DNA from 2 places in the Pseudomonas sp. LBUM1661 genome. Region 2 is predicted to be linked to the other one. Evidence: riboswitches for the same ligand, from Rfam matches in the RefSeq annotation. Region 2 holds a riboswitch; the other holds the start of a gene.
What was found. Region 2 has a riboswitch for cobalamin ahead of cobW (cobalamin biosynthesis protein CobW). Riboswitches for the same ligand answer to the same signal wherever they lie in the genome.
Positions count from the first base shown of each region.

Region 1: it holds a riboswitch for cobalamin, as region 2 does, so the genes downstream of both, cobO (cob(I)yrinic acid a,c-diamide adenosyltransferase) here and cobW (cobalamin biosynthesis protein CobW) in region 2, are expected to answer to the same signal.

Region 1 is NZ_CP166794.1:1,844,433-1,853,049, reverse strand. Features, by position in the region: gene cbiB (adenosylcobinamide-phosphate synthase CbiB) at 1-85, opposite strand, end outside; gene bluB (5,6-dimethylbenzimidazole synthase) at 82-732, opposite strand; gene ACA057_RS08465 (cobyrinic acid a,c-diamide synthase CobB) at 729-2,129, opposite strand; gene cobO (cob(I)yrinic acid a,c-diamide adenosyltransferase) at 2,126-2,737, opposite strand; cobalamin riboswitch at 2,819-3,052, opposite strand; gene ACA057_RS08455 (hypothetical protein) at 3,205-3,789, shown strand; gene ACA057_RS08450 (PQQ-dependent sugar dehydrogenase) at 3,859-5,172, shown strand; gene ACA057_RS08445 (class I SAM-dependent methyltransferase) at 5,293-5,955, opposite strand; gene ACA057_RS08440 (C40 family peptidase) at 5,964-6,500, opposite strand; gene ACA057_RS08435 (C40 family peptidase) at 6,667-7,317, opposite strand; gene hda (DnaA regulatory inactivator Hda) at 7,532-8,236, opposite strand; gene ACA057_RS08425 (AI-2E family transporter) at 8,466-8,617, opposite strand, start outside.
Region 2 is NZ_CP166794.1:2,743,034-2,751,650, reverse strand. Features, by position in the region: gene cobN (cobaltochelatase subunit CobN) at 1-1,689, opposite strand, end outside; gene cobW (cobalamin biosynthesis protein CobW) at 1,693-2,754, opposite strand; cobalamin riboswitch at 2,853-3,066, opposite strand; cobalamin riboswitch at 3,254-3,480, shown strand; gene ACA057_RS12695 (CbtB domain-containing protein) at 3,601-3,801, shown strand; gene ACA057_RS12690 (CbtA family protein) at 3,813-4,520, shown strand; gene ACA057_RS12685 (cobalamin biosynthesis protein) at 4,517-4,930, shown strand; gene cobM (precorrin-4 C(11)-methyltransferase) at 5,015-5,761, shown strand; gene nfuA (Fe-S biogenesis protein NfuA) at 5,814-6,398, opposite strand; gene ACA057_RS12670 (acyltransferase family protein) at 6,456-7,490, opposite strand; gene ACA057_RS12665 (fatty acid cis/trans isomerase) at 7,676-8,617, opposite strand, start outside.

The DNA.
Region 1 (8,617 bases), 900 kb from region 2:
ACGCCACCAGCGGATGCCAGCGTTTGGGTTCACCCAGCAGCGCATCCAGCGCCACGGCGGCGACACTCAACAACGCCACACTCATTGACTCACTCCCCAAACATTTTCATACAGCAATTCGTTCAGCGGACGCGCTTGCGCCCAGCCTTCGAGTACCAGCATTGGCGCCGGATAAAATGCCTTCACCGGGCCGAGACACAGCACCGCCAGCGGCTTGGCGCCGGCCGGCATCGCCAGCAGATCGGCCAGGGCTTGTGGCTCGAACAGCGACACCCAGCCCATGCCCAACCCTTCGGCGCGGGACGCCAGCCAGAGGTTCTGGATGGCGCAGGACAGCGAGGCCATGTCCATTTCCGGCAAGGTGCGGCGGCCGAAAATGTGCCGTTCGCGATCGTCCATCAACGCGGCAACCAGCACCTCGGCGCAATCGTTGATGCCTTCGACCTTGAGCTTCATGAAGTCGTCGCTGCGCTCGCCAAGGGCTTCGGCGGTGCGCAGGCGTTCTTCTTCCACCAATTGCTGGATCTTGCCGCGCAGGGCTCGGTCACTGATGCGAATGAACCGCCAGGGCTGCATCAGGCCGACGCTCGGCGCCTGGTGCGCGGCTTCGAGCAAGCGGCGCAGGAGTTCGGGCTCGACGGTGCCGCCGCTGAAGTGGCGCATGTCGCGGCGTTCGGCGATGGCTCGGTAGACCGCTTGGCGTTCGGCTTCGGAGAAGGCGTTGTCGGTCATGGCCTCTTCGCGGGCAAGCCCGCTCCCACAGTGGACCGCGTTTCTTCAGGCAACACACTTGCTAATGTGGGAGCGGGCTTGCCCGCGAAGGCGGCTTCAGGGTCGGGAAGAAATAGCGCGGCGATCGCATGCGGATTCGACGGAAAATAAAAGTGCACGTAAGAAGCCGTCATCCGCCCCTCGCGATACACCGCCTCTGCCCCACGCCCGCCATTAGGACTCAGGCCTCGAGCAATCGGCTCAAGCTCAGTGCTGGTCAGCGAGTGGTGGTAAGTGTGCCCGCGCAGCGAACCTTCCGGCAGTTCGACCGCTTGCAACGCCAATGCCGCCAAACGCTTTTGCATCACCGCATCCCCCGCCAGCAAGCCGACCAGTTCAGCGCGAGTGCCTTCGACATCGGTCAACGAGTCGAGCAGATAAAGCATGCCACCGCATTCGGCCAGCAACGGTTTACCCGCCGCGTGGTGAGCGCGGATCGCGGTCAGCATTTCGGTGTTTTGTGCCAGCGCCACATGGTGCAGCTCCGGGTAACCACCCGGCAGATAGAGGCTGTCCGCTTCCGGCAATTGCGTGTCACGGATCGGCGAGAAAAACAGCAACTCAGCGCCCATCGCCCGCAGCAGATCCAGGCTCGCGCCATAGGTGAACGCGAACGCTTCGTCACGGGCCACGGCGATGCGCACGCCGGCCAGCAACGGTTCGGCAACGATCACATCAGGAGCGGCGAATTCCACCGCCGGTGGCAGCGCAACCTCGCAGCTGCTGGCCAGCGCATCGGCCGCCGCATCGAGGCGCAGATCGAGATCGTTCAGCTCGCTGGCCTGCACCAGCCCCAAGTGACGACTCGGCAATTCGATCCCGGTTTCCCGGGACAAGGCGCCGTACCAGCGCAGGCCCTCGGTCAGGCTGCCTTCGAGCAATTGCGCATGACGCAGGGTGCCAACGCGGTTGGCCAAGACACCGGCGAACGGCAAATCCGGCTGATAGCGCGCCAGCCCCAGGGCCAGCGCGCCAAACGTCTGGGCCATGGCGGTGCCGTCGATCACGCCGAGCACCGGCACACCGAAATGCCGCGCCAGGTCTGCGCTGGACGGCGTGCCATCGAACAATCCCATGACGCCTTCGATAAGAATCAGATCGGCTTCACCGGCGGCTTCCCACAACAGTCGACGACTTTCCTGCTCACCAACCATCCACATGTCCAGTTGATACACCGGCGCACCGCTGGCGCGCTCAAGAATCATCGGGTCGAGAAAGTCCGGTCCGCATTTGAACACGCGCACCTTGCGTCCCTGATTGCGATGCAAACGGGCCAGCGCGGCAGTGACAGTGGTCTTGCCCTGACCGGAGGCCGGCGCGGCGATCAGCACCGCCGGGCAATGACGGGGTTGATTCACAGCTCGACGCCTTTTTGCGCTTTGATCCCGGCCTGGAACGCGTGCTTGATCACGCCCATTTCGGTGACGGTGTCGGCCAGCTCAATCATCTCTGGTTTGGCGCCGCGACCGGTCACGACCACGTGCTGCATCGGCGGACGGGCCTGCAAATCGCTGAGCACCTGATCGAGACCGAGGTAGCCGTGCTTGAGGGCGATGTTCAACTCATCGAGCACCACCAGGCCGATGGACGGGTCGCGCAGCAGTTCCTGGGACACCAGCCAGGCGGCTTCGGCGGCGGCGATGTCACGCTGGCGATCCTGGGTTTCCCAGGTGAAGCCCTCGCCCATCACATGAAAGCGCACCTGCTCCGGAAAGCGCCGGAAGAACAATTCTTCACCGGTGCTGTTGCGGCCCTTGATGAACTGCACCACGCCGCATTGCATGCCGTGGCCCATGGACCGGGCGAGCATGCCAAACGCCGAACTGCTCTTGCCTTTACCGTTGCCGGTCAGCACCAGCAGCAGGCCGCATTCGTTCGGGGAATTGGCGATGCGTTCGTCGATCACGGCTTTTTTGCGCTGCATGCGCGCCAAATGGCGTTCGTCACGATCCGGGGTATCTGTCATGGGGGAGCTCTCCGTTGAGGCTGGATAACGGCGGGCAGGCACAAGAATAGACGGCAAGAAGCCTGGCATCGCCCACCGTGATGCCGCTGGATGAATCAGGCCGGTCTCCGGGCTCATGAGCGGCGCAAGGCCTGACTGCGCGCCTTCCCATGTCGATGATCGACACAGTGGCTCAAGACGCAGTTTTCATTCATTTACCGTTGCGGGGGCAGCGCCGGGATCGCGGTCCTTCATGCAATGAAGAGCTCACTCACCGGCTTCCCTGTTTCACTCTGTCGACCAAGGCCACAAAGCACCTGAAACAAGCCGCGAAGGTTAGAGGGTTGGGGGTGGAGCGTCAATTGAAGACGGGCGGCGCGCGCGATAAACTGCCGCCGATCAATTAAATGACGTCAATCTTGTGCCACACTCACAGCAGTGATATCAAAGAGCCACAACCTGACATCACAATAACAAGGGTGAGCCCCATGCAAGGCATGATCATCAGCAATCCGAAGCTGGAATTCCTGCGCCCGGTGCTGGAACGCTGGTTTGACTGTATTGACCGCTACAACGCCGTGCGCGGCGATAACGACACACCTTACTGGTACGACGAAAAAGCCAACCTCAGCCTGCTCTCCACTGCGGCATGGATGGCGGAAATGGTCACGCTGCAACAAACCCCCACGCGCAAACAGACCGAAGAAGGCGAACGCAACGGCCGCGCCGACCTGTTTATCGCCACCGCCGAAGAACGCGCCTATTTCCAAGCCACGCAACGCTGGCCGCGGGTCAACAGCCTTAACCTGACTCAAGCCTTGCAGGACATCACCAGCGACGCCAAGCGCATCAGCTACGCCAGCGACCTGAAACTCGGCTGCCTGTTCGTCGCGCCGCAAAAGTCCCAGCAAAGCGCCACGCCGGAAGAACTCCAGGACATGGTCGACGACCTGCAAAAGGAACACACCTGCGCCGTCGCCTGGTATTTCCCTTACGCCTACCGCAAGTTGCGCAACGAAGCCGGCCACTATCACCCAGGCATCGCCGTGCTGCTCAAAGAGGCTCGCGGCTGACCGGTTGAACCATCGCGCGCCTGCGCTTCTCTATTGAATTAGGTCACTGCATTCATAGGGAAGATCAGCATGCGCCAGCCTCAACTCGTTCTCGTCATTGCGCTCGCCGGAGGGCTCGCCGCCTGTGGTGAAACCTCCCGCCTGCAAGTCTCCGACGGCACCGGCCCGTCTCCCCAGCTCCCGGAACCCAACAAAACCCTGATCCCGACGGTGAACATCGCCCCGGCAATCGGCTGGCCAGCCGGCGCAAAACCGATCACAGCGGCGGGAACTCAAGTGACGGCGTTTGCTGAAGGCCTGGATCACCCGCGCTGGCTTTATGTGCTGCCTAACGGCGACGTGCTGGTCGCCGAAACCAATGCCCCACCGAAGCCCGATGACGGCAAAGGCATTCGCGGCTGGGTCATGGGTAAAGCCATGAGCCGCGCTGGCGCCGGAGTACCGAGTCCGAACCGGATCACGCTGCTGCGCGACAAGGACCATGACGGCATTGCCGAAACCCGCACGGTGTTCCTGGAAAACCTCAATTCGCCATTCGGCATGACCCTGGTTGGCAATGACCTGTACGTCGCTGACACTGATCGCTTGCTGCGCTTCCGTTATGAAAATGGCGATACGGCGATCAAATCGCAGCCGATGAAAGTGATCGATCTACCGGGTGGCACGCTGAATCACCACTGGACCAAAAACGTCATTGCCAGCAAGGACGGCAGCAAGCTCTACGTCACCGTGGGCTCCAACAGCAACGTCGGCGAAAACGGCCTGGACAAGGAAGAAGGTCGTGCGGCGATCTGGGAAGTGGATCGTGCCACCGGCAATCACCGAATCTTCGCCTCAGGCCTGCGCAATCCCAATGGCATGGCTTGGGAGCCTCGGAGCGGCGCCTTGTGGACGGCGGTCAACGAGCGCGATGAAATCGGCAGCGACCTGGTGCCGGACTACATCACCTCGGTCAAGGACGGCGCGTTCTATGGCTGGCCGTTCAGCTATTACGGCCAGCACGTGGACATTCGTGTCGAGCCACAAAATCCGGACCTGGTGGCCAAGGCCATTGCGCCGGACTATGCGGTCGGCCCACATACCGCATCGCTGGGCCTGACGTTTGCTGAAGGCACCACATTGCCAGCGCAGTTCAAGGAAGGCGCGTTCATCGGCCAGCACGGTTCGTGGAACCGAGATCCGCACAGTGGCTACAAGGTTATTTTTGTGCCCTTCGCGGGTGGCAAACCGACCGGGAAGCCGGTTGATGTGCTGACCGGTTTCCTCAATGACGAAGAAAAAGCCATGGGCCGCCCGGTGGGCGTGGTGATTGATCAGCAGGGTGATTTGCTGGTGGCCGATGATGTGGGGAACAAGGTGTGGCGGGTTTCGGCGGTTAAATAGCGCCATCGTTAACCTACACAAACCCTGTGGGAGCGGGCTTGCCCGCGATGAGGCCAGCACAGTCGACACTGATGTTGCCTGAACCACCGCTATCGCGGGCAAGCCCGCTCCCACAGGGTATTAGCGCTTGCGGCAGAGCGTGAGGCCATCCCCTATCGGCAACAACGACAGATCCACACGCAAGTCATCCTTCAACGCACGATTGAGCGCCTGAATGGCCCGGGTGTCTGCGCTCTCGGAATGCTTCTCAAGCACCCGCCCACTCCACAGCGTGTTATCGAACACCGCCAAACCGCCGACTCGCAGCAGACGCAGCGCATGCTCCAGATAGCTCGGATAGTTAGCCTTGTCGGCATCAATGAAAATCAGATCAAACTGCCCGTCCTGCCCTTGCCGTTCAAGCTCAGCGAGGGTTTCCAGCGCAGGCGCCAGACGCAGATCAATCTGCCCGGCGAGCCCCGCTTCCTGCCAGTAACGGCGCGCGGTGGCGTTGTAGTCGCCGGGAATGTCACAGCAGATCAGCGAACCGTCCTCCGGCAACGCCGTCGCCATGCACAAGGCGCTGTAACCGGTAAACGTGCCGACTTCCAGCAATCGCCTGGCGCCGGTGAGTTTCACCAACAACGTGAGGAACTGCCCTTGCTCCGGCGCGATCTGCCAGCGAGCCATGGGCAGCGCCTGGGTTTCGTCGCGCAAACGCTTGAGCAGCGGCGTTTCCCTGAGGGAAACGTCGAGCAGGTATTGATACAGGGAGTCATCCAGATTGAGCGTGCGAGCGGTCATGACAACCTCTAGGGATTGCGCGCCAGGTGTTCAGGTTGCAGGACGCGCTTGGCGCTGAGGTAGGCTTTCTGCCAATAAGTCTTGGACAAGCTGTCGAGCTTTACCGTGCCGCCAGTGGCCGGCGCGTGGACGAAGCGGCCCTCGCCGACATAGATCCCGGCATGACTGACCTGGGAGCCGCCATTGGTGGCGAAGAAGATCAGGTCGCCGGTTTGCAGACCTTCCTTGCCCACACTGGCCGCCTGCATGCTGATCAACTCACGCGTGGTACGCGGCAGGGAAATACCGGCGACGTCATGGTAAACGTAACCGATCAGGCCACTGCAATCGAATCCGGAATCCGGCGTGTTGCCGCCCCAGCGATACGGCGTACCCACCAGGCCGAGCGCGCGGAACAGCACGTCTTCTGCTTCGGGGGAGAAAGGTTGGGAGGCGCTGAAAACAATCGGCGCGCGAACCACCGGCGCAGGAGGCGGTGGGCGGCTGGCGCAGGCGCTGAGCAGTGCTGCGAAGAACATGAGTGCGAGGCGGGCCGACATCGTCATAAGCAGAACATCCTGATCTGGCTGCGGCTTTTTTCTGCCGGGAAGACAGAAAAGAAAACCGCCTGCGCAGGACGCAGGCGGTTTGCCATCAATAATAGATCAGGATTCTAGCGGCTACGCGGCAAACTTCAAGTAAGACTTTAAGTTCACCTTACAAACTGTCCGCTTACTTGCGTGCGGTGACGATTGTCGGGGCCGCATTCGGTGCCATCGCGAGTGCACGCTTGGCTTCGATGAAGGTTTTGCTCCAGTAGCTGTCGCCCAGGCTATCGATCCGGACACCACCGCTGCGGCGGCTGCTGGAATGGATGAACTGGTTGTCACCCAGGTAGATCCCGGCGTGACTGACGCGACCGCGACGGCCATTGGTCGCGAAGAACAGCAAGTCGCCCGGCTCCAGTTTGCTGCGAGAAACCAGCGGAGCGTCGACGTTGATCATTTCGCGAGTGGAACGCGGCAGGTTCATGCCCGCTTCTTCACGGAACAGGTAACCGATGAAACCGCTGCAATCGAAACCGGCTTCGGAGGTGCCGCCGAAACGGTAACGGGTACCGATCAGGGACATGCCACGTTCGAGGATGCTGTCGGCGAGGACCGGAAGCTGGTACGACTTGCCGTCGGCGAAGGCTGCCAGTTCTTTTTCGGTGGCCGCTTCTTCCTGTTCGAGCGCTTGCTGATACAGGGCGGAAGACTGGGCAGTAACAGAGTTTTTAGCCTGCTGTTGTTGCTCTTGCTGGGACACTGGGGAGTGAGCAGCGCAACCGAACAACAGGGTGACGAGTGCGAGGGGCACGAGGGGTGCAAAGCGATTTAGCATGGGCACGACCGTGGCTGATAGTTGTAAAGAAGGCGAGACTATGCCCGCTATCAACCTCATTTGCAAATTCAATCGATCTTTATGTGACTTCTTGGTTTCTCGTTTACATCTAAGCGCTTAAGCCCCATTTAAACGCTTGCGCAGCCTGCAGTCCTGTAGGAAAGCGGATTTTCTCGCGCCTGAAACAGGCCAAAACCCGCGAAAACCTTGGGGCTTACCAGCCTAATGTTTCTTTCAAGAAGGGGATCGTCAGCTTGCGCTGAGCTTGAAGGGAGGCCTGATCGAGTCGCTCAAGCAGCTCGAAAAGCGCACTCATGCTGCGAGTACCGCGGGTCAAAATAAAGTGCCCGACTTCGTCGGTCAGGTGCAGTCCGCGACGGGATGCGCGTAGTTGCAAGGCACGCAATTTGTCTTCGTCGGAGAGCGGTCGCATCTGAAAGATCAGCGCCAGGGTCAGGCGGGATTTGAGGTCCGCCAGCTTCACCGGCAGTTCACGCGGGGAGGTCGACGCGGCGATCAGCAGGCGCCGACCGCTGTCACGCAGACGATTGAACAGGTGGAACAGCGCCTCTTCCCAATCCGCTCGACCGGCAACCGCCTGTAAATCATCGAGGCAGACCAGTTCGTATTGTTCGAGGTTGTCGAGGATTTCGATGCCGCGATCCAGCAGTTCGGCCAACGGCAAATACACCGCCGGCTCGCCCAGCTGTTCGAAGCGCAGGCAGGCCGCCTGCAACAGATGCGTACGCCCTACCCCGTCCTTGCCCCAGAGATAAATCAGGCTTTCGGTCCAGCCGGCGTCGGCTTCGCATAGACGCTCGACATAGCCGAGTGCAGCGGCATTGGCGCCTGGGTAGTAGTTGATAAAGGTAGCGTCATCACGCAGACGCACACCTAGGGGCAGCTGAATCGGTTTCATGCTGACTGAACAGTTCCAACGGAACCGTTAGTGGCCTCTGTGTAAAGTTTGCGAAGTTTATACCCGTGACGCTGGTCGCACAATGCGACAGACCACAAGCAAAATCAAAGGTTTGCGTTAACGCACTGGTTTTGTGACAGTTTCTTTGGCGCTACCGCCGACAGCCGCGCGAAGGTGGCGGGCCAACCCGGCATGAACCGGATCGCCCGCCAAGCGCCATCAACCCGCCTTATAGCTCAGGTTCGTCGACGCCGCTGTACATATCAGAATCTTTATACAAATCATGCACATGGCGCACGAGCACCATGATCACCGCCGCCACCGGCAGTGCAAGCAGCACTCCGGTAAACCCGAACAGCTCGCCACCGGCCAGAATCGCAA
Region 2 (8,617 bases):
GCCCTTGCCCGGCAGCCATTCAAGGTTGCCGTGCTTGCCGACGTGGATCACGCCGTGGGCGCCGTAGGTGTTGCGCAACCAGAAATAGAACGCCAGGTAGCCGTGCGGCGGCACCAGGTCCGGGTCGTGATACACCGCGCTCGGGTCGACTTGATAACCCCGCGCCGGCTGAATACCGACGAAGGTCAGGCCGAAGCGCAGCCCGGCGATCATCATGCGCCCGCCACGGCACATCGGGTCGCTTTCAGGTGAACCCCATCGTTCCAGCACAGCTTCGCGGTTGGCGTCAGGCAGCGCGTTGAACATCAGCAGGTAGTCGTCCATCGCAAGGCTTTGCTGGCACGGACGCTGGTCGAGGGTCTCGAGGTCATTGCTGACGCCACCGAGCAACTGCTGGATCAACGCGGTGCCGCTGTCCGGCAATTCGGCGGGCAGCGGATAACCTTCTTGATGCAGCGCACGCAGGATGTTCAGCGCAGCGGCCGGCGTGTCGAGGCCGACGCCATTGCCGATGCGACCATCGCGCGTCGGGTAGTTGGCGAGGATCAGGGCGATGCGTTTTTCTGCGTTCGGCACCCGTGCCAGATCGATCCAGCGCCGCGCCAGTTCGGCGACGAAATCCATGCGTTCCGGTTGCGGCCGATAACACACCACATCGGACTGACTGCGCTCACTGCGCCACGCCAAATCCTTGAAGCTGATCGGGCGGCTGATGATCCGCCCGTCCAGTTCCGGCAGCGCAATGTGCATCGCCAAATCACGCGGGCCGAGGCCTTGCTCGCTGGCGCGCCAACCAGGTTCGTTGTCCTGGGCGCAAATTGCCTGGATCACCGGGATGTTGCGGCGAAACGGTCGCAGGTGCGGCGCTTCAGGGCTGGACTGGGCGAAACCGGTGGTGTTGAGAATCACCGCCGCTTCAGTCTCGTCCAGCAGGTCCTCGACCACCGTCAGGCAGCCGGGCTCCTTCAAACTGGCCACGGCAATCGGCAGCGGATTGAGCCCCGCCGCTTGCAGACGCTGGCAAAAAACATCGATGAAACCGGTGTTCGCCGCCTGCAAATGCGAGCGGTAGAACAGCACCGCCGCCACCGGTTGATCAGCCTGCCAGTCGGCTTGCCAATCGCGTAGGTCGGCGGGGTTTTTTTGTGGATGGTAGATCGCGGTGCGCGGCAGGGTTTGCGGCTCGGTCCAGGCGTAGTCGCGGTCCAGCCAACGGTTGGCCAGGCAGCGGAAAAAGTCCAGGGCATTGCCCATGCCGCCCTGACGCAAAAACTGCCAGAGGCGGTCGCGGTCTTCGGCGGGCACGGTGCTCAGATCACTGAGCTCCGGGTCCGGGCGATCATCACCCGGCACCAGAATCAGTTGCACTCCACGCTCCGAGAGCTGCACCAGTTGCTCGACGCCGTAACGCCAATAGGCGATGCCGCCGTGCAGTGAAATCAGAATCACCTTGGCATGGCGCAGCACTTCGTCGACATACAGGTCGACCGAGGCGTGATTCTGCACCTGCATCGGGTTGGCCAGGCGCACGCTCGGGTAATCGTCGGGCAACTGCTGCGCCGCTTCGGCGAGCAGCGCCAGGCTGGAGTCGCCGCTGCACAGGATCACCAGCTCGGCGGGGGTTTGTCCAAGGTCGGCAATGTTGTCATCCGAGACGAAACCGCCGGGCTGGGTCCTGAGCAGGTGCATGGCTTAAACGCTAAGCGCAGCGCGCAATTGCGCTTCGAGCAGAGCGGCGTCCAGTTCCTGGCCGATCAACACCAGGCGCGTGGTGCGCGCTTCTTCGGCGCCCCACTGGCGGTCGAAATGCTTGTCGAAGCGCGTGCCCACGCCCTGGATCAGCAGACGCATCGGCTTGTTCGGGATCGCGGCGAAACCTTTGACGCGCAGGATGCCGTGTTGCACAACCAACTGCGTCAGTGCGTCCATCAGCAGGCTTTCGTCGGCTTGCGGCAATTCGATGGAGATCGAATCAAAAGCATCGTGGTCATGATCGTCTTCACCTTCGTGGTGGTGATCGTGATGGCTGTGACGGCTGTCGATGTGTTCTTCGGAACCGGCGCCCAAGCCAATCAGTACGTCCAATGGAACGCGGCCGCTGCTGGCTTCGATGACTTTGACCGCTGGCGGCAGTTCTTCGGCGACTTCCAGGCGTACACGGGCGAGGTCTTCCGCGCTGATCAGGTCGGCCTTGTTGAGGATCACCAGGTCGGCGCTGGCCAGTTGGTCGGCGAACAGTTCGTGCAGCGGTGATTCGTGATCGAGGTTCGGGTCGAGTTTGCGCTGGGCGTCGACCTGATCCGGGAATGCGGCGAAGGTGCCGGCGGCCACGGCCGGGCTGTCGACCACGGTGATCACCGCATCGACGGTGCAGGCGCTGCGGATTTCCGGCCACTGGAAGGCTTGAACCAACGGTTTTGGCAGGGCCAGGCCCGAGGTTTCGATCAGGATGTGGTCGAGGTCGCCGCGACGGGCCACCAGTTCGCGCATCACCGGGAAGAATTCTTCCTGGACGGTGCAGCACAGGCAGCCGTTGGCCAGTTCGTAGACGCGGCCGTTGGCTTCTTCTTCGGTGCAGCCGATGGCGCACTGCTTGAGGATTTCGCCGTCGATGCCCAGCTCGCCGAACTCGTTGACGATCACCGCGATACGGCGGCCCTGAGCGTTGTCGAGCATGTGTCGAAGCAAGGTGGTTTTGCCCGAGCCGAGGAAGCCGGTAACGATGGTGACGGGGAGTTTGGCCAGTGTTTTCATCGGATGCCCTTTGGCAAGGTGGCGGGCATACGGGACGACAATCGCTGCGACGTGCGCGCGCGGAAGAGTTCGCCACCGGATCACCCCGCCCGGTTGTAGTGAGAATCTGTGTCGAGGCAGGTCTCCTGGCTGACGGTGTGCCAATCGTTGGACTGGCGTTGGCTGCGCCTTCCCGCGAACCCGTTGGACGGCGTTTGCAGTGGCGTGGCAGCGAACATCACCGTTCACAGTTGCGGGGGCAGCCGCGGCATCGACCGCGTTCCCTTCTTAGCTTCGGCAAAACGCCGAAGAACCTCGAAAGCGCAAGGCTACGCATCGTGTGGGGGCGGGTCAATGTTCTAGCGAAGTTCGCGGTGGTTGAAATGACGCCTTCGCGGGCAAGCCTCGCTCCTACAGGACCGCGGTGCTTTTTGTAGGAGCGAGGCTTGCCCGCGAAGGGAGCGACTCGGTATCAACTGAGAACCCCTGCCAATTGACGCCCAACCCCCGCCCATGCTCTCCTACTCACCTTGTTACGGGTGCCCTTCACAGGGTGAAACGGGAAACCGGTGAATCATGTGCTTTACTCAAGGCCATGTCAGTCCGGTGCTGCCCCCGCAACGGTAAGCGAGCGAAGCGTCAGATCCACTGTGCCAGCAGTTCGGCATGGGAAGGTGATGCTTGCAGGTCAAGGCGCAAGCCTAGCCCCTCGTGAGCCCGGAGACCGGCCCGCAACACACAGTGACCATTACGTTCACTGAATAACAAACCCGCGGTGGGCGGGCGCTGTTTGAACCTCTGCGCGCCCGACTCGCAGAGATCTTCCATGCGCTCTATTCACCCACTGACAGACCAGAGGGAAGCGCCATGTCGATTATCAGCAGCACCGGCAGCAACACCGATAAGACCGCCAGCACCACCACGACCCTGACTCAACGCCTGACCGCTGCCGTTTGCGCATCGATCCTTGGCGCTAGCCTGGTGTATTTCGCCGGTTTCTCGCACATCGAAGCAGTGCACAACGCCGCGCACGACACCCGTCACAGCTCCGCTTTCCCGTGCCATTGAGACCTGCCGACATGATCAAGCGTATTGCGCAAACCGCAGGTTTCACCGGACTGCTGGCCGCCCTGCTGCTGACCCTGCTGCAAAGCTTCTGGGTGGCTCCGTTGATTTTACAGGCAGAAACCTACGAAAAATCCGAACCAGCCGCTGTTGTAGTCCACGAACACGACGCCGGTGCTGTCACCGCTCACACCCACGACGCCGAAGCCTGGGAACCTGAAGACGGCTGGCAGCGCGTGCTGTCGACCACTGGCGGTAATCTGGTGGTCGCTGTCGGTTTCGCCCTGATGCTCGCTGGTCTCTACACCTTGCGTGCACCGACCAAAACCTCGCAGGGCTTGCTCTGGGGCCTGGCCGGTTATGCGACCTTCGTGCTCGCGCCGACCCTCGGCCTGCCGCCTGAGTTGCCCGGCACCGCTGCGGCCGATCTGGCACAACGGCAGTTCTGGTGGATTGGCGCGGCGGCCTCCACCGCCGTCGGCATCGCGCTGATCGTGTTTAGCCGCCACTGGCTGATGAAAGTCCTTGGCGCGGCGATCCTGGCCGTTCCTCATTTGATCGGCGCTCCGCAACCGGAAGTGCATTCGATGCTCGCGCCGCAAGCGCTGGAAACCCAGTTCAAAATCGCTTCGCAGCTGACCAACATGGGATTCTGGCTGGCCCTGGGCCTGATCAGTGCCTGGTTGTTCCGCCGCAAAAGCGCGGGTCAATACCACGCATGACAGATGCCAGCGCAGCGCCGACCCTGGCAGTCGGTCTGGGCTGCCAGCGCGGCTGCCCTGTCAGCACGCTGCGGGCATTGCTCGATCAGGCGTTACAGGCGCATCAAATCGGACTTCATCAGATCAGGGCCCTGGCCAGTATCGACATGAAGCGCGATGAGCCTGGCCTGATCGAACTGGCCGAACAATTGTCGCTGCCGCTGATCTATTTCAGCAGTGAGCAACTGGTCGGTTACCAAACGCAACTCAGCCATCAGTCAGACATCGCGTTCGAACGCACCGGCTGCTACGGCGTGGCGGAAAGTGCCGCCCTCGCCCTCGCCGAACACCTGTCCCAGGCGCCGGTAAAACTGCTGATTTCGCGACAAAAGTATGCCCAGGCCACCCTCGCATTGGCCTGCGCTGTATAAAATCCCCGATAATCCCCGTCTTCGATCATGAGCAATCTTCATCTGAAGCCTTGCCCAAGCCCCTTTTTCTCACAGGAACCGACGATGACCGTCTATTTCATTGGCGCAGGTCCGGGCGACCCGGAACTGATCACCGTCAAAGGCCAACGGCTGATTCGCAGCTGCCCGGTCATCCTCTACGCCGGCTCCCTGGTGCCCACCGCCGTGTTGGAAGGTCATCAGGCTGAACAAGTGGTCAACAGCGCCGAATTGCACCTGGAACAGATTATCGACCTGATCAAGACTGCCCATGCCAACGGCCAGGATGTGGCTCGCGTGCATTCCGGCGATCCGAGCCTGTACGGCGCCATTGGCGAGCAGATTCGTTACCTGCGCGAATTCGACATCCCGTTTGAAATCATTCCCGGCGTGACAGCGACGGCGGCCTGCGCGGCGTTGCTCGGTGCGGAACTGACGCTGCCGGACGTGTCACAGAGCGTGATTCTGACCCGCTACGCCGACAAAACCGCGATGCCGGCGGGCGAAGAACTGGGCAGCCTGGCGCAGCACGGGGCGACCATGGCGATTCATCTGGGGGTCAATCATCTGGAGAAGATCCTGGCTGAATTGCTGCCGCATTACGGCGCGGATTGTCCGATTGCGGTGATTCACCGGGCGAGCTGGCCGGATCAGGATTGGGTAGTGGGAACGCTTGAGGATATTGCCGAGAAGGTGGCGGCGAAGGGATTTCGGCGTACGGCGTTGATTCTGGTGGGTCGGGTGTTGGGCAGCGATCACTTTAGTGAGTCGTCGCTGTACCGTGCCGGGCATGCGCATTTGTATCGCCCATAAAAAAACGGCGCTCACGGGGCGCCGTTTTTTATGTTTGCAGCGAACACCTTACTCAGTAGTAGGCGTTTTCTTTCTGCGTGTGGTCGGTCACGTCGCGAACGCCCTTGAGCTCGGGAATGCGCTCGAGCAAGGTGCGCTCGATGCCTTCACGCAAGGTCACGTCTGCCTGGCCGCAGCCCTGGCAACCGCCGCCGAACTTGAGCACGGCGATGCCGTCCTCGACCACATCGATCAGGCTGACCTGACCGCCGTGGCTCGCGAGCCCCGGGTTGATCTCGGTTTGCAGGTAGTAGTTGATGCGCTCGTTCACCGGGCTGTCGGCGTTGACCATCGGCACTTTGGCGTTTGGCGCCTTGATGGTCAGCTGGCCGCCCATGCGGTCGGTGGCGTAGTCGACTACCGCATCGTCCAGGAACGCTTCGCTGAACGAGTCGATGTAAGCAGTGAAGCTTTTCAGCCCCAGCGCCGTGTCTTCAGGTTTTTCTTCGCCCGGCTTGCAATAAGCAATGCAGGTTTCGGCGTACTGGGTGCCAGGCTGGGTGATAAAGACGCGGATGCCGATGCCTGGGGTGTTCTGCTTGGAGAGCAGATCAGCCAGATAATCGTGGGCGGCGTCGGTAATGGTAATAGCGGTCATGGAAACTCCTCGCAGGCTTGGGCGCAGTTTACGCCAATCATCGCGCCGGACAAAGTCCTAGTATTTTTGTCGGGAAAGAGCCGGGACCGTCTCGACCGCCGGTTCACCGTCAATCCAGTCTTTAAGCCACCGATAGCTGCATTTTTCCACCCATTCGTAGCTTGCCCACGAACCCAGGCCAATCGTCGCCGCGCAAACAGCGAACATCACGTAGGGGTTTATGCCGTAGCGCTGAGCGACAAAACCACCCGCAGACAGCACCAGCACGTGCATCAGGTACACCGAGTAGGAACAATCACCGAGCAACTTGAACAGCCGATTGTTCGCGAAAAAGCGTTCCAGCGACATGCACGCCATGACCAGCACCGCACTCGGCACGCCCCAGGTCAGGAATCGTGGTTGCGGCGCCAGGTGATAAATAGCCGTCAACGCCCCGGCAATGCCCAGCAATGGCAGGTACAAACCCGGCTTGATCCAGCCACGGCGGTAGATCATGCCGATGGCGATCCCCAGCAGGAACTCATAAACGATACCCGAGCGATAGAACTCGCTGACCCAGCCATAACCGGTCCACGCCTGGCACACCGCGAACAGCAGCGCCGCAACGACCAGCAACCGGACCTGCAAGCGAAACAGCAGCGCCCAGGCGAACAGCAGGTAAAACAGCATTTCGTAGTTAAGGGTCCAGCCAACGTTAAGCGTCGGATAAATCCCGTAGCCGCCGGGGTTCTCGGTAGGAATGAACAGCAGCGACAGCAGGAAATGCGACCAGTCGACCGTCTGATCCGGCAGCAAGGGTTTGGCGAACACCACCAGCAACGCCATCAGCACCGTATACAGCCAGTACGCCGGGACGATGCGAAAGAGGCGATACAGCAGAAAGCGCCCCGGCGGCAGCGACTTGCCCTCGGTGGAGAGGAAAATCACCAGGCCACTGATGACAAAAAACACGTCGACGCCCACCGCGCCCTTGTCGATGAACATCTGCCCCACCGGCCCATGGGCCTTGAAGTCGAAGAAAATCTGCATGAAATGGTGGCAAACCACTGCCCAGGCGGCGATGGCGCGCAGTGCCTGCACTGAAATCAACATTGACGGCCCTCCGGATACCAAATCTACGCACCACCAAAATCCCTTGTGGGAGCGGGCTTGCCCGCGATGGGACCATCACATTCAACCTGATGGCGAATGATCCACCGCTATCGCGGGCAAGCCCGCTCCCACAGGGGTTCTACGGTGCCTTCAGATTGGGACATCAGGCGTCTGTCAAAGGTCGATCAAAGATTCTCGTAGCGGTTCATGTCCAGGACGCCCTCTTCCACCGGGTCGGTCTCGTGGACATACCGGCTCATATCATGGAAGTAGAACCAGAATTGCGGATGGCTACGGCGAATCCCCCAGCGTTCGACGATTTTCTCGAAGCGATGGGCGTCCTTGGCGTTTTCCATCGCGTCGACGAACTCGGGCACCTGCCCGGCCGGAATGTTGAACATGAAGTTCGGATAGCTGCTGAGCATGCCGGGGAAAATAGTCAGCGTGTCGAGCCCCGGTTGATAGCGCAGCGACTCACCGAGCAGGAACGCCACGTTGCTGTGCGCGCGGTTGCGCAGCAGGCTATAGACCTCACGCTTGCCGCTGGTGGTTTGAATGCGCAGCATCGTTGCTTCCGGCAACTGATCGATAACTTTCAACCCCGCCGCCGGCCGCGACGTCAGGCGACTCAAGGCCTGCTCGGCACTCTGCAATTGCAGATCGATATTCGGTCGCGAGCAATAAGCGCCGTCACAGCGATTGATTGGATCGGGCTTGGCATCGAGGTCGCCGTAGCGGGCCAGCAACTGCAGGGCGAAATCACGCTTGGGGTCTTTTTCGTTCAGGACGAGCGCCGTCTCCTTGTCGTTATCAATGGCCTCGTAATCCAGCCACATCTTGATCTTGCCGCTGTTCTGGTACCAATCGTCGAGGTATGCGTCCCGCGAATCCGCCGGCATCAGGCGCAGGAAGTTCTGCTCGGCGCCGTTGCGGATCAGGTCGAAATACAGCCGCGTCTGCGCCTGATGGGAGACGTTGCCGAACACGTCGAAGTTGACCGCCAGCTGATAGTAGGTGCGCTCCAGCAGCGGGAAGTCGAACAGCCACATCGTTTGCGGCACGTCACCGATCAGGCCCTTGTTCACTGAAGCGCTGTCAAAGTGGCGGAAGATGGTCAGCAAAGCGTT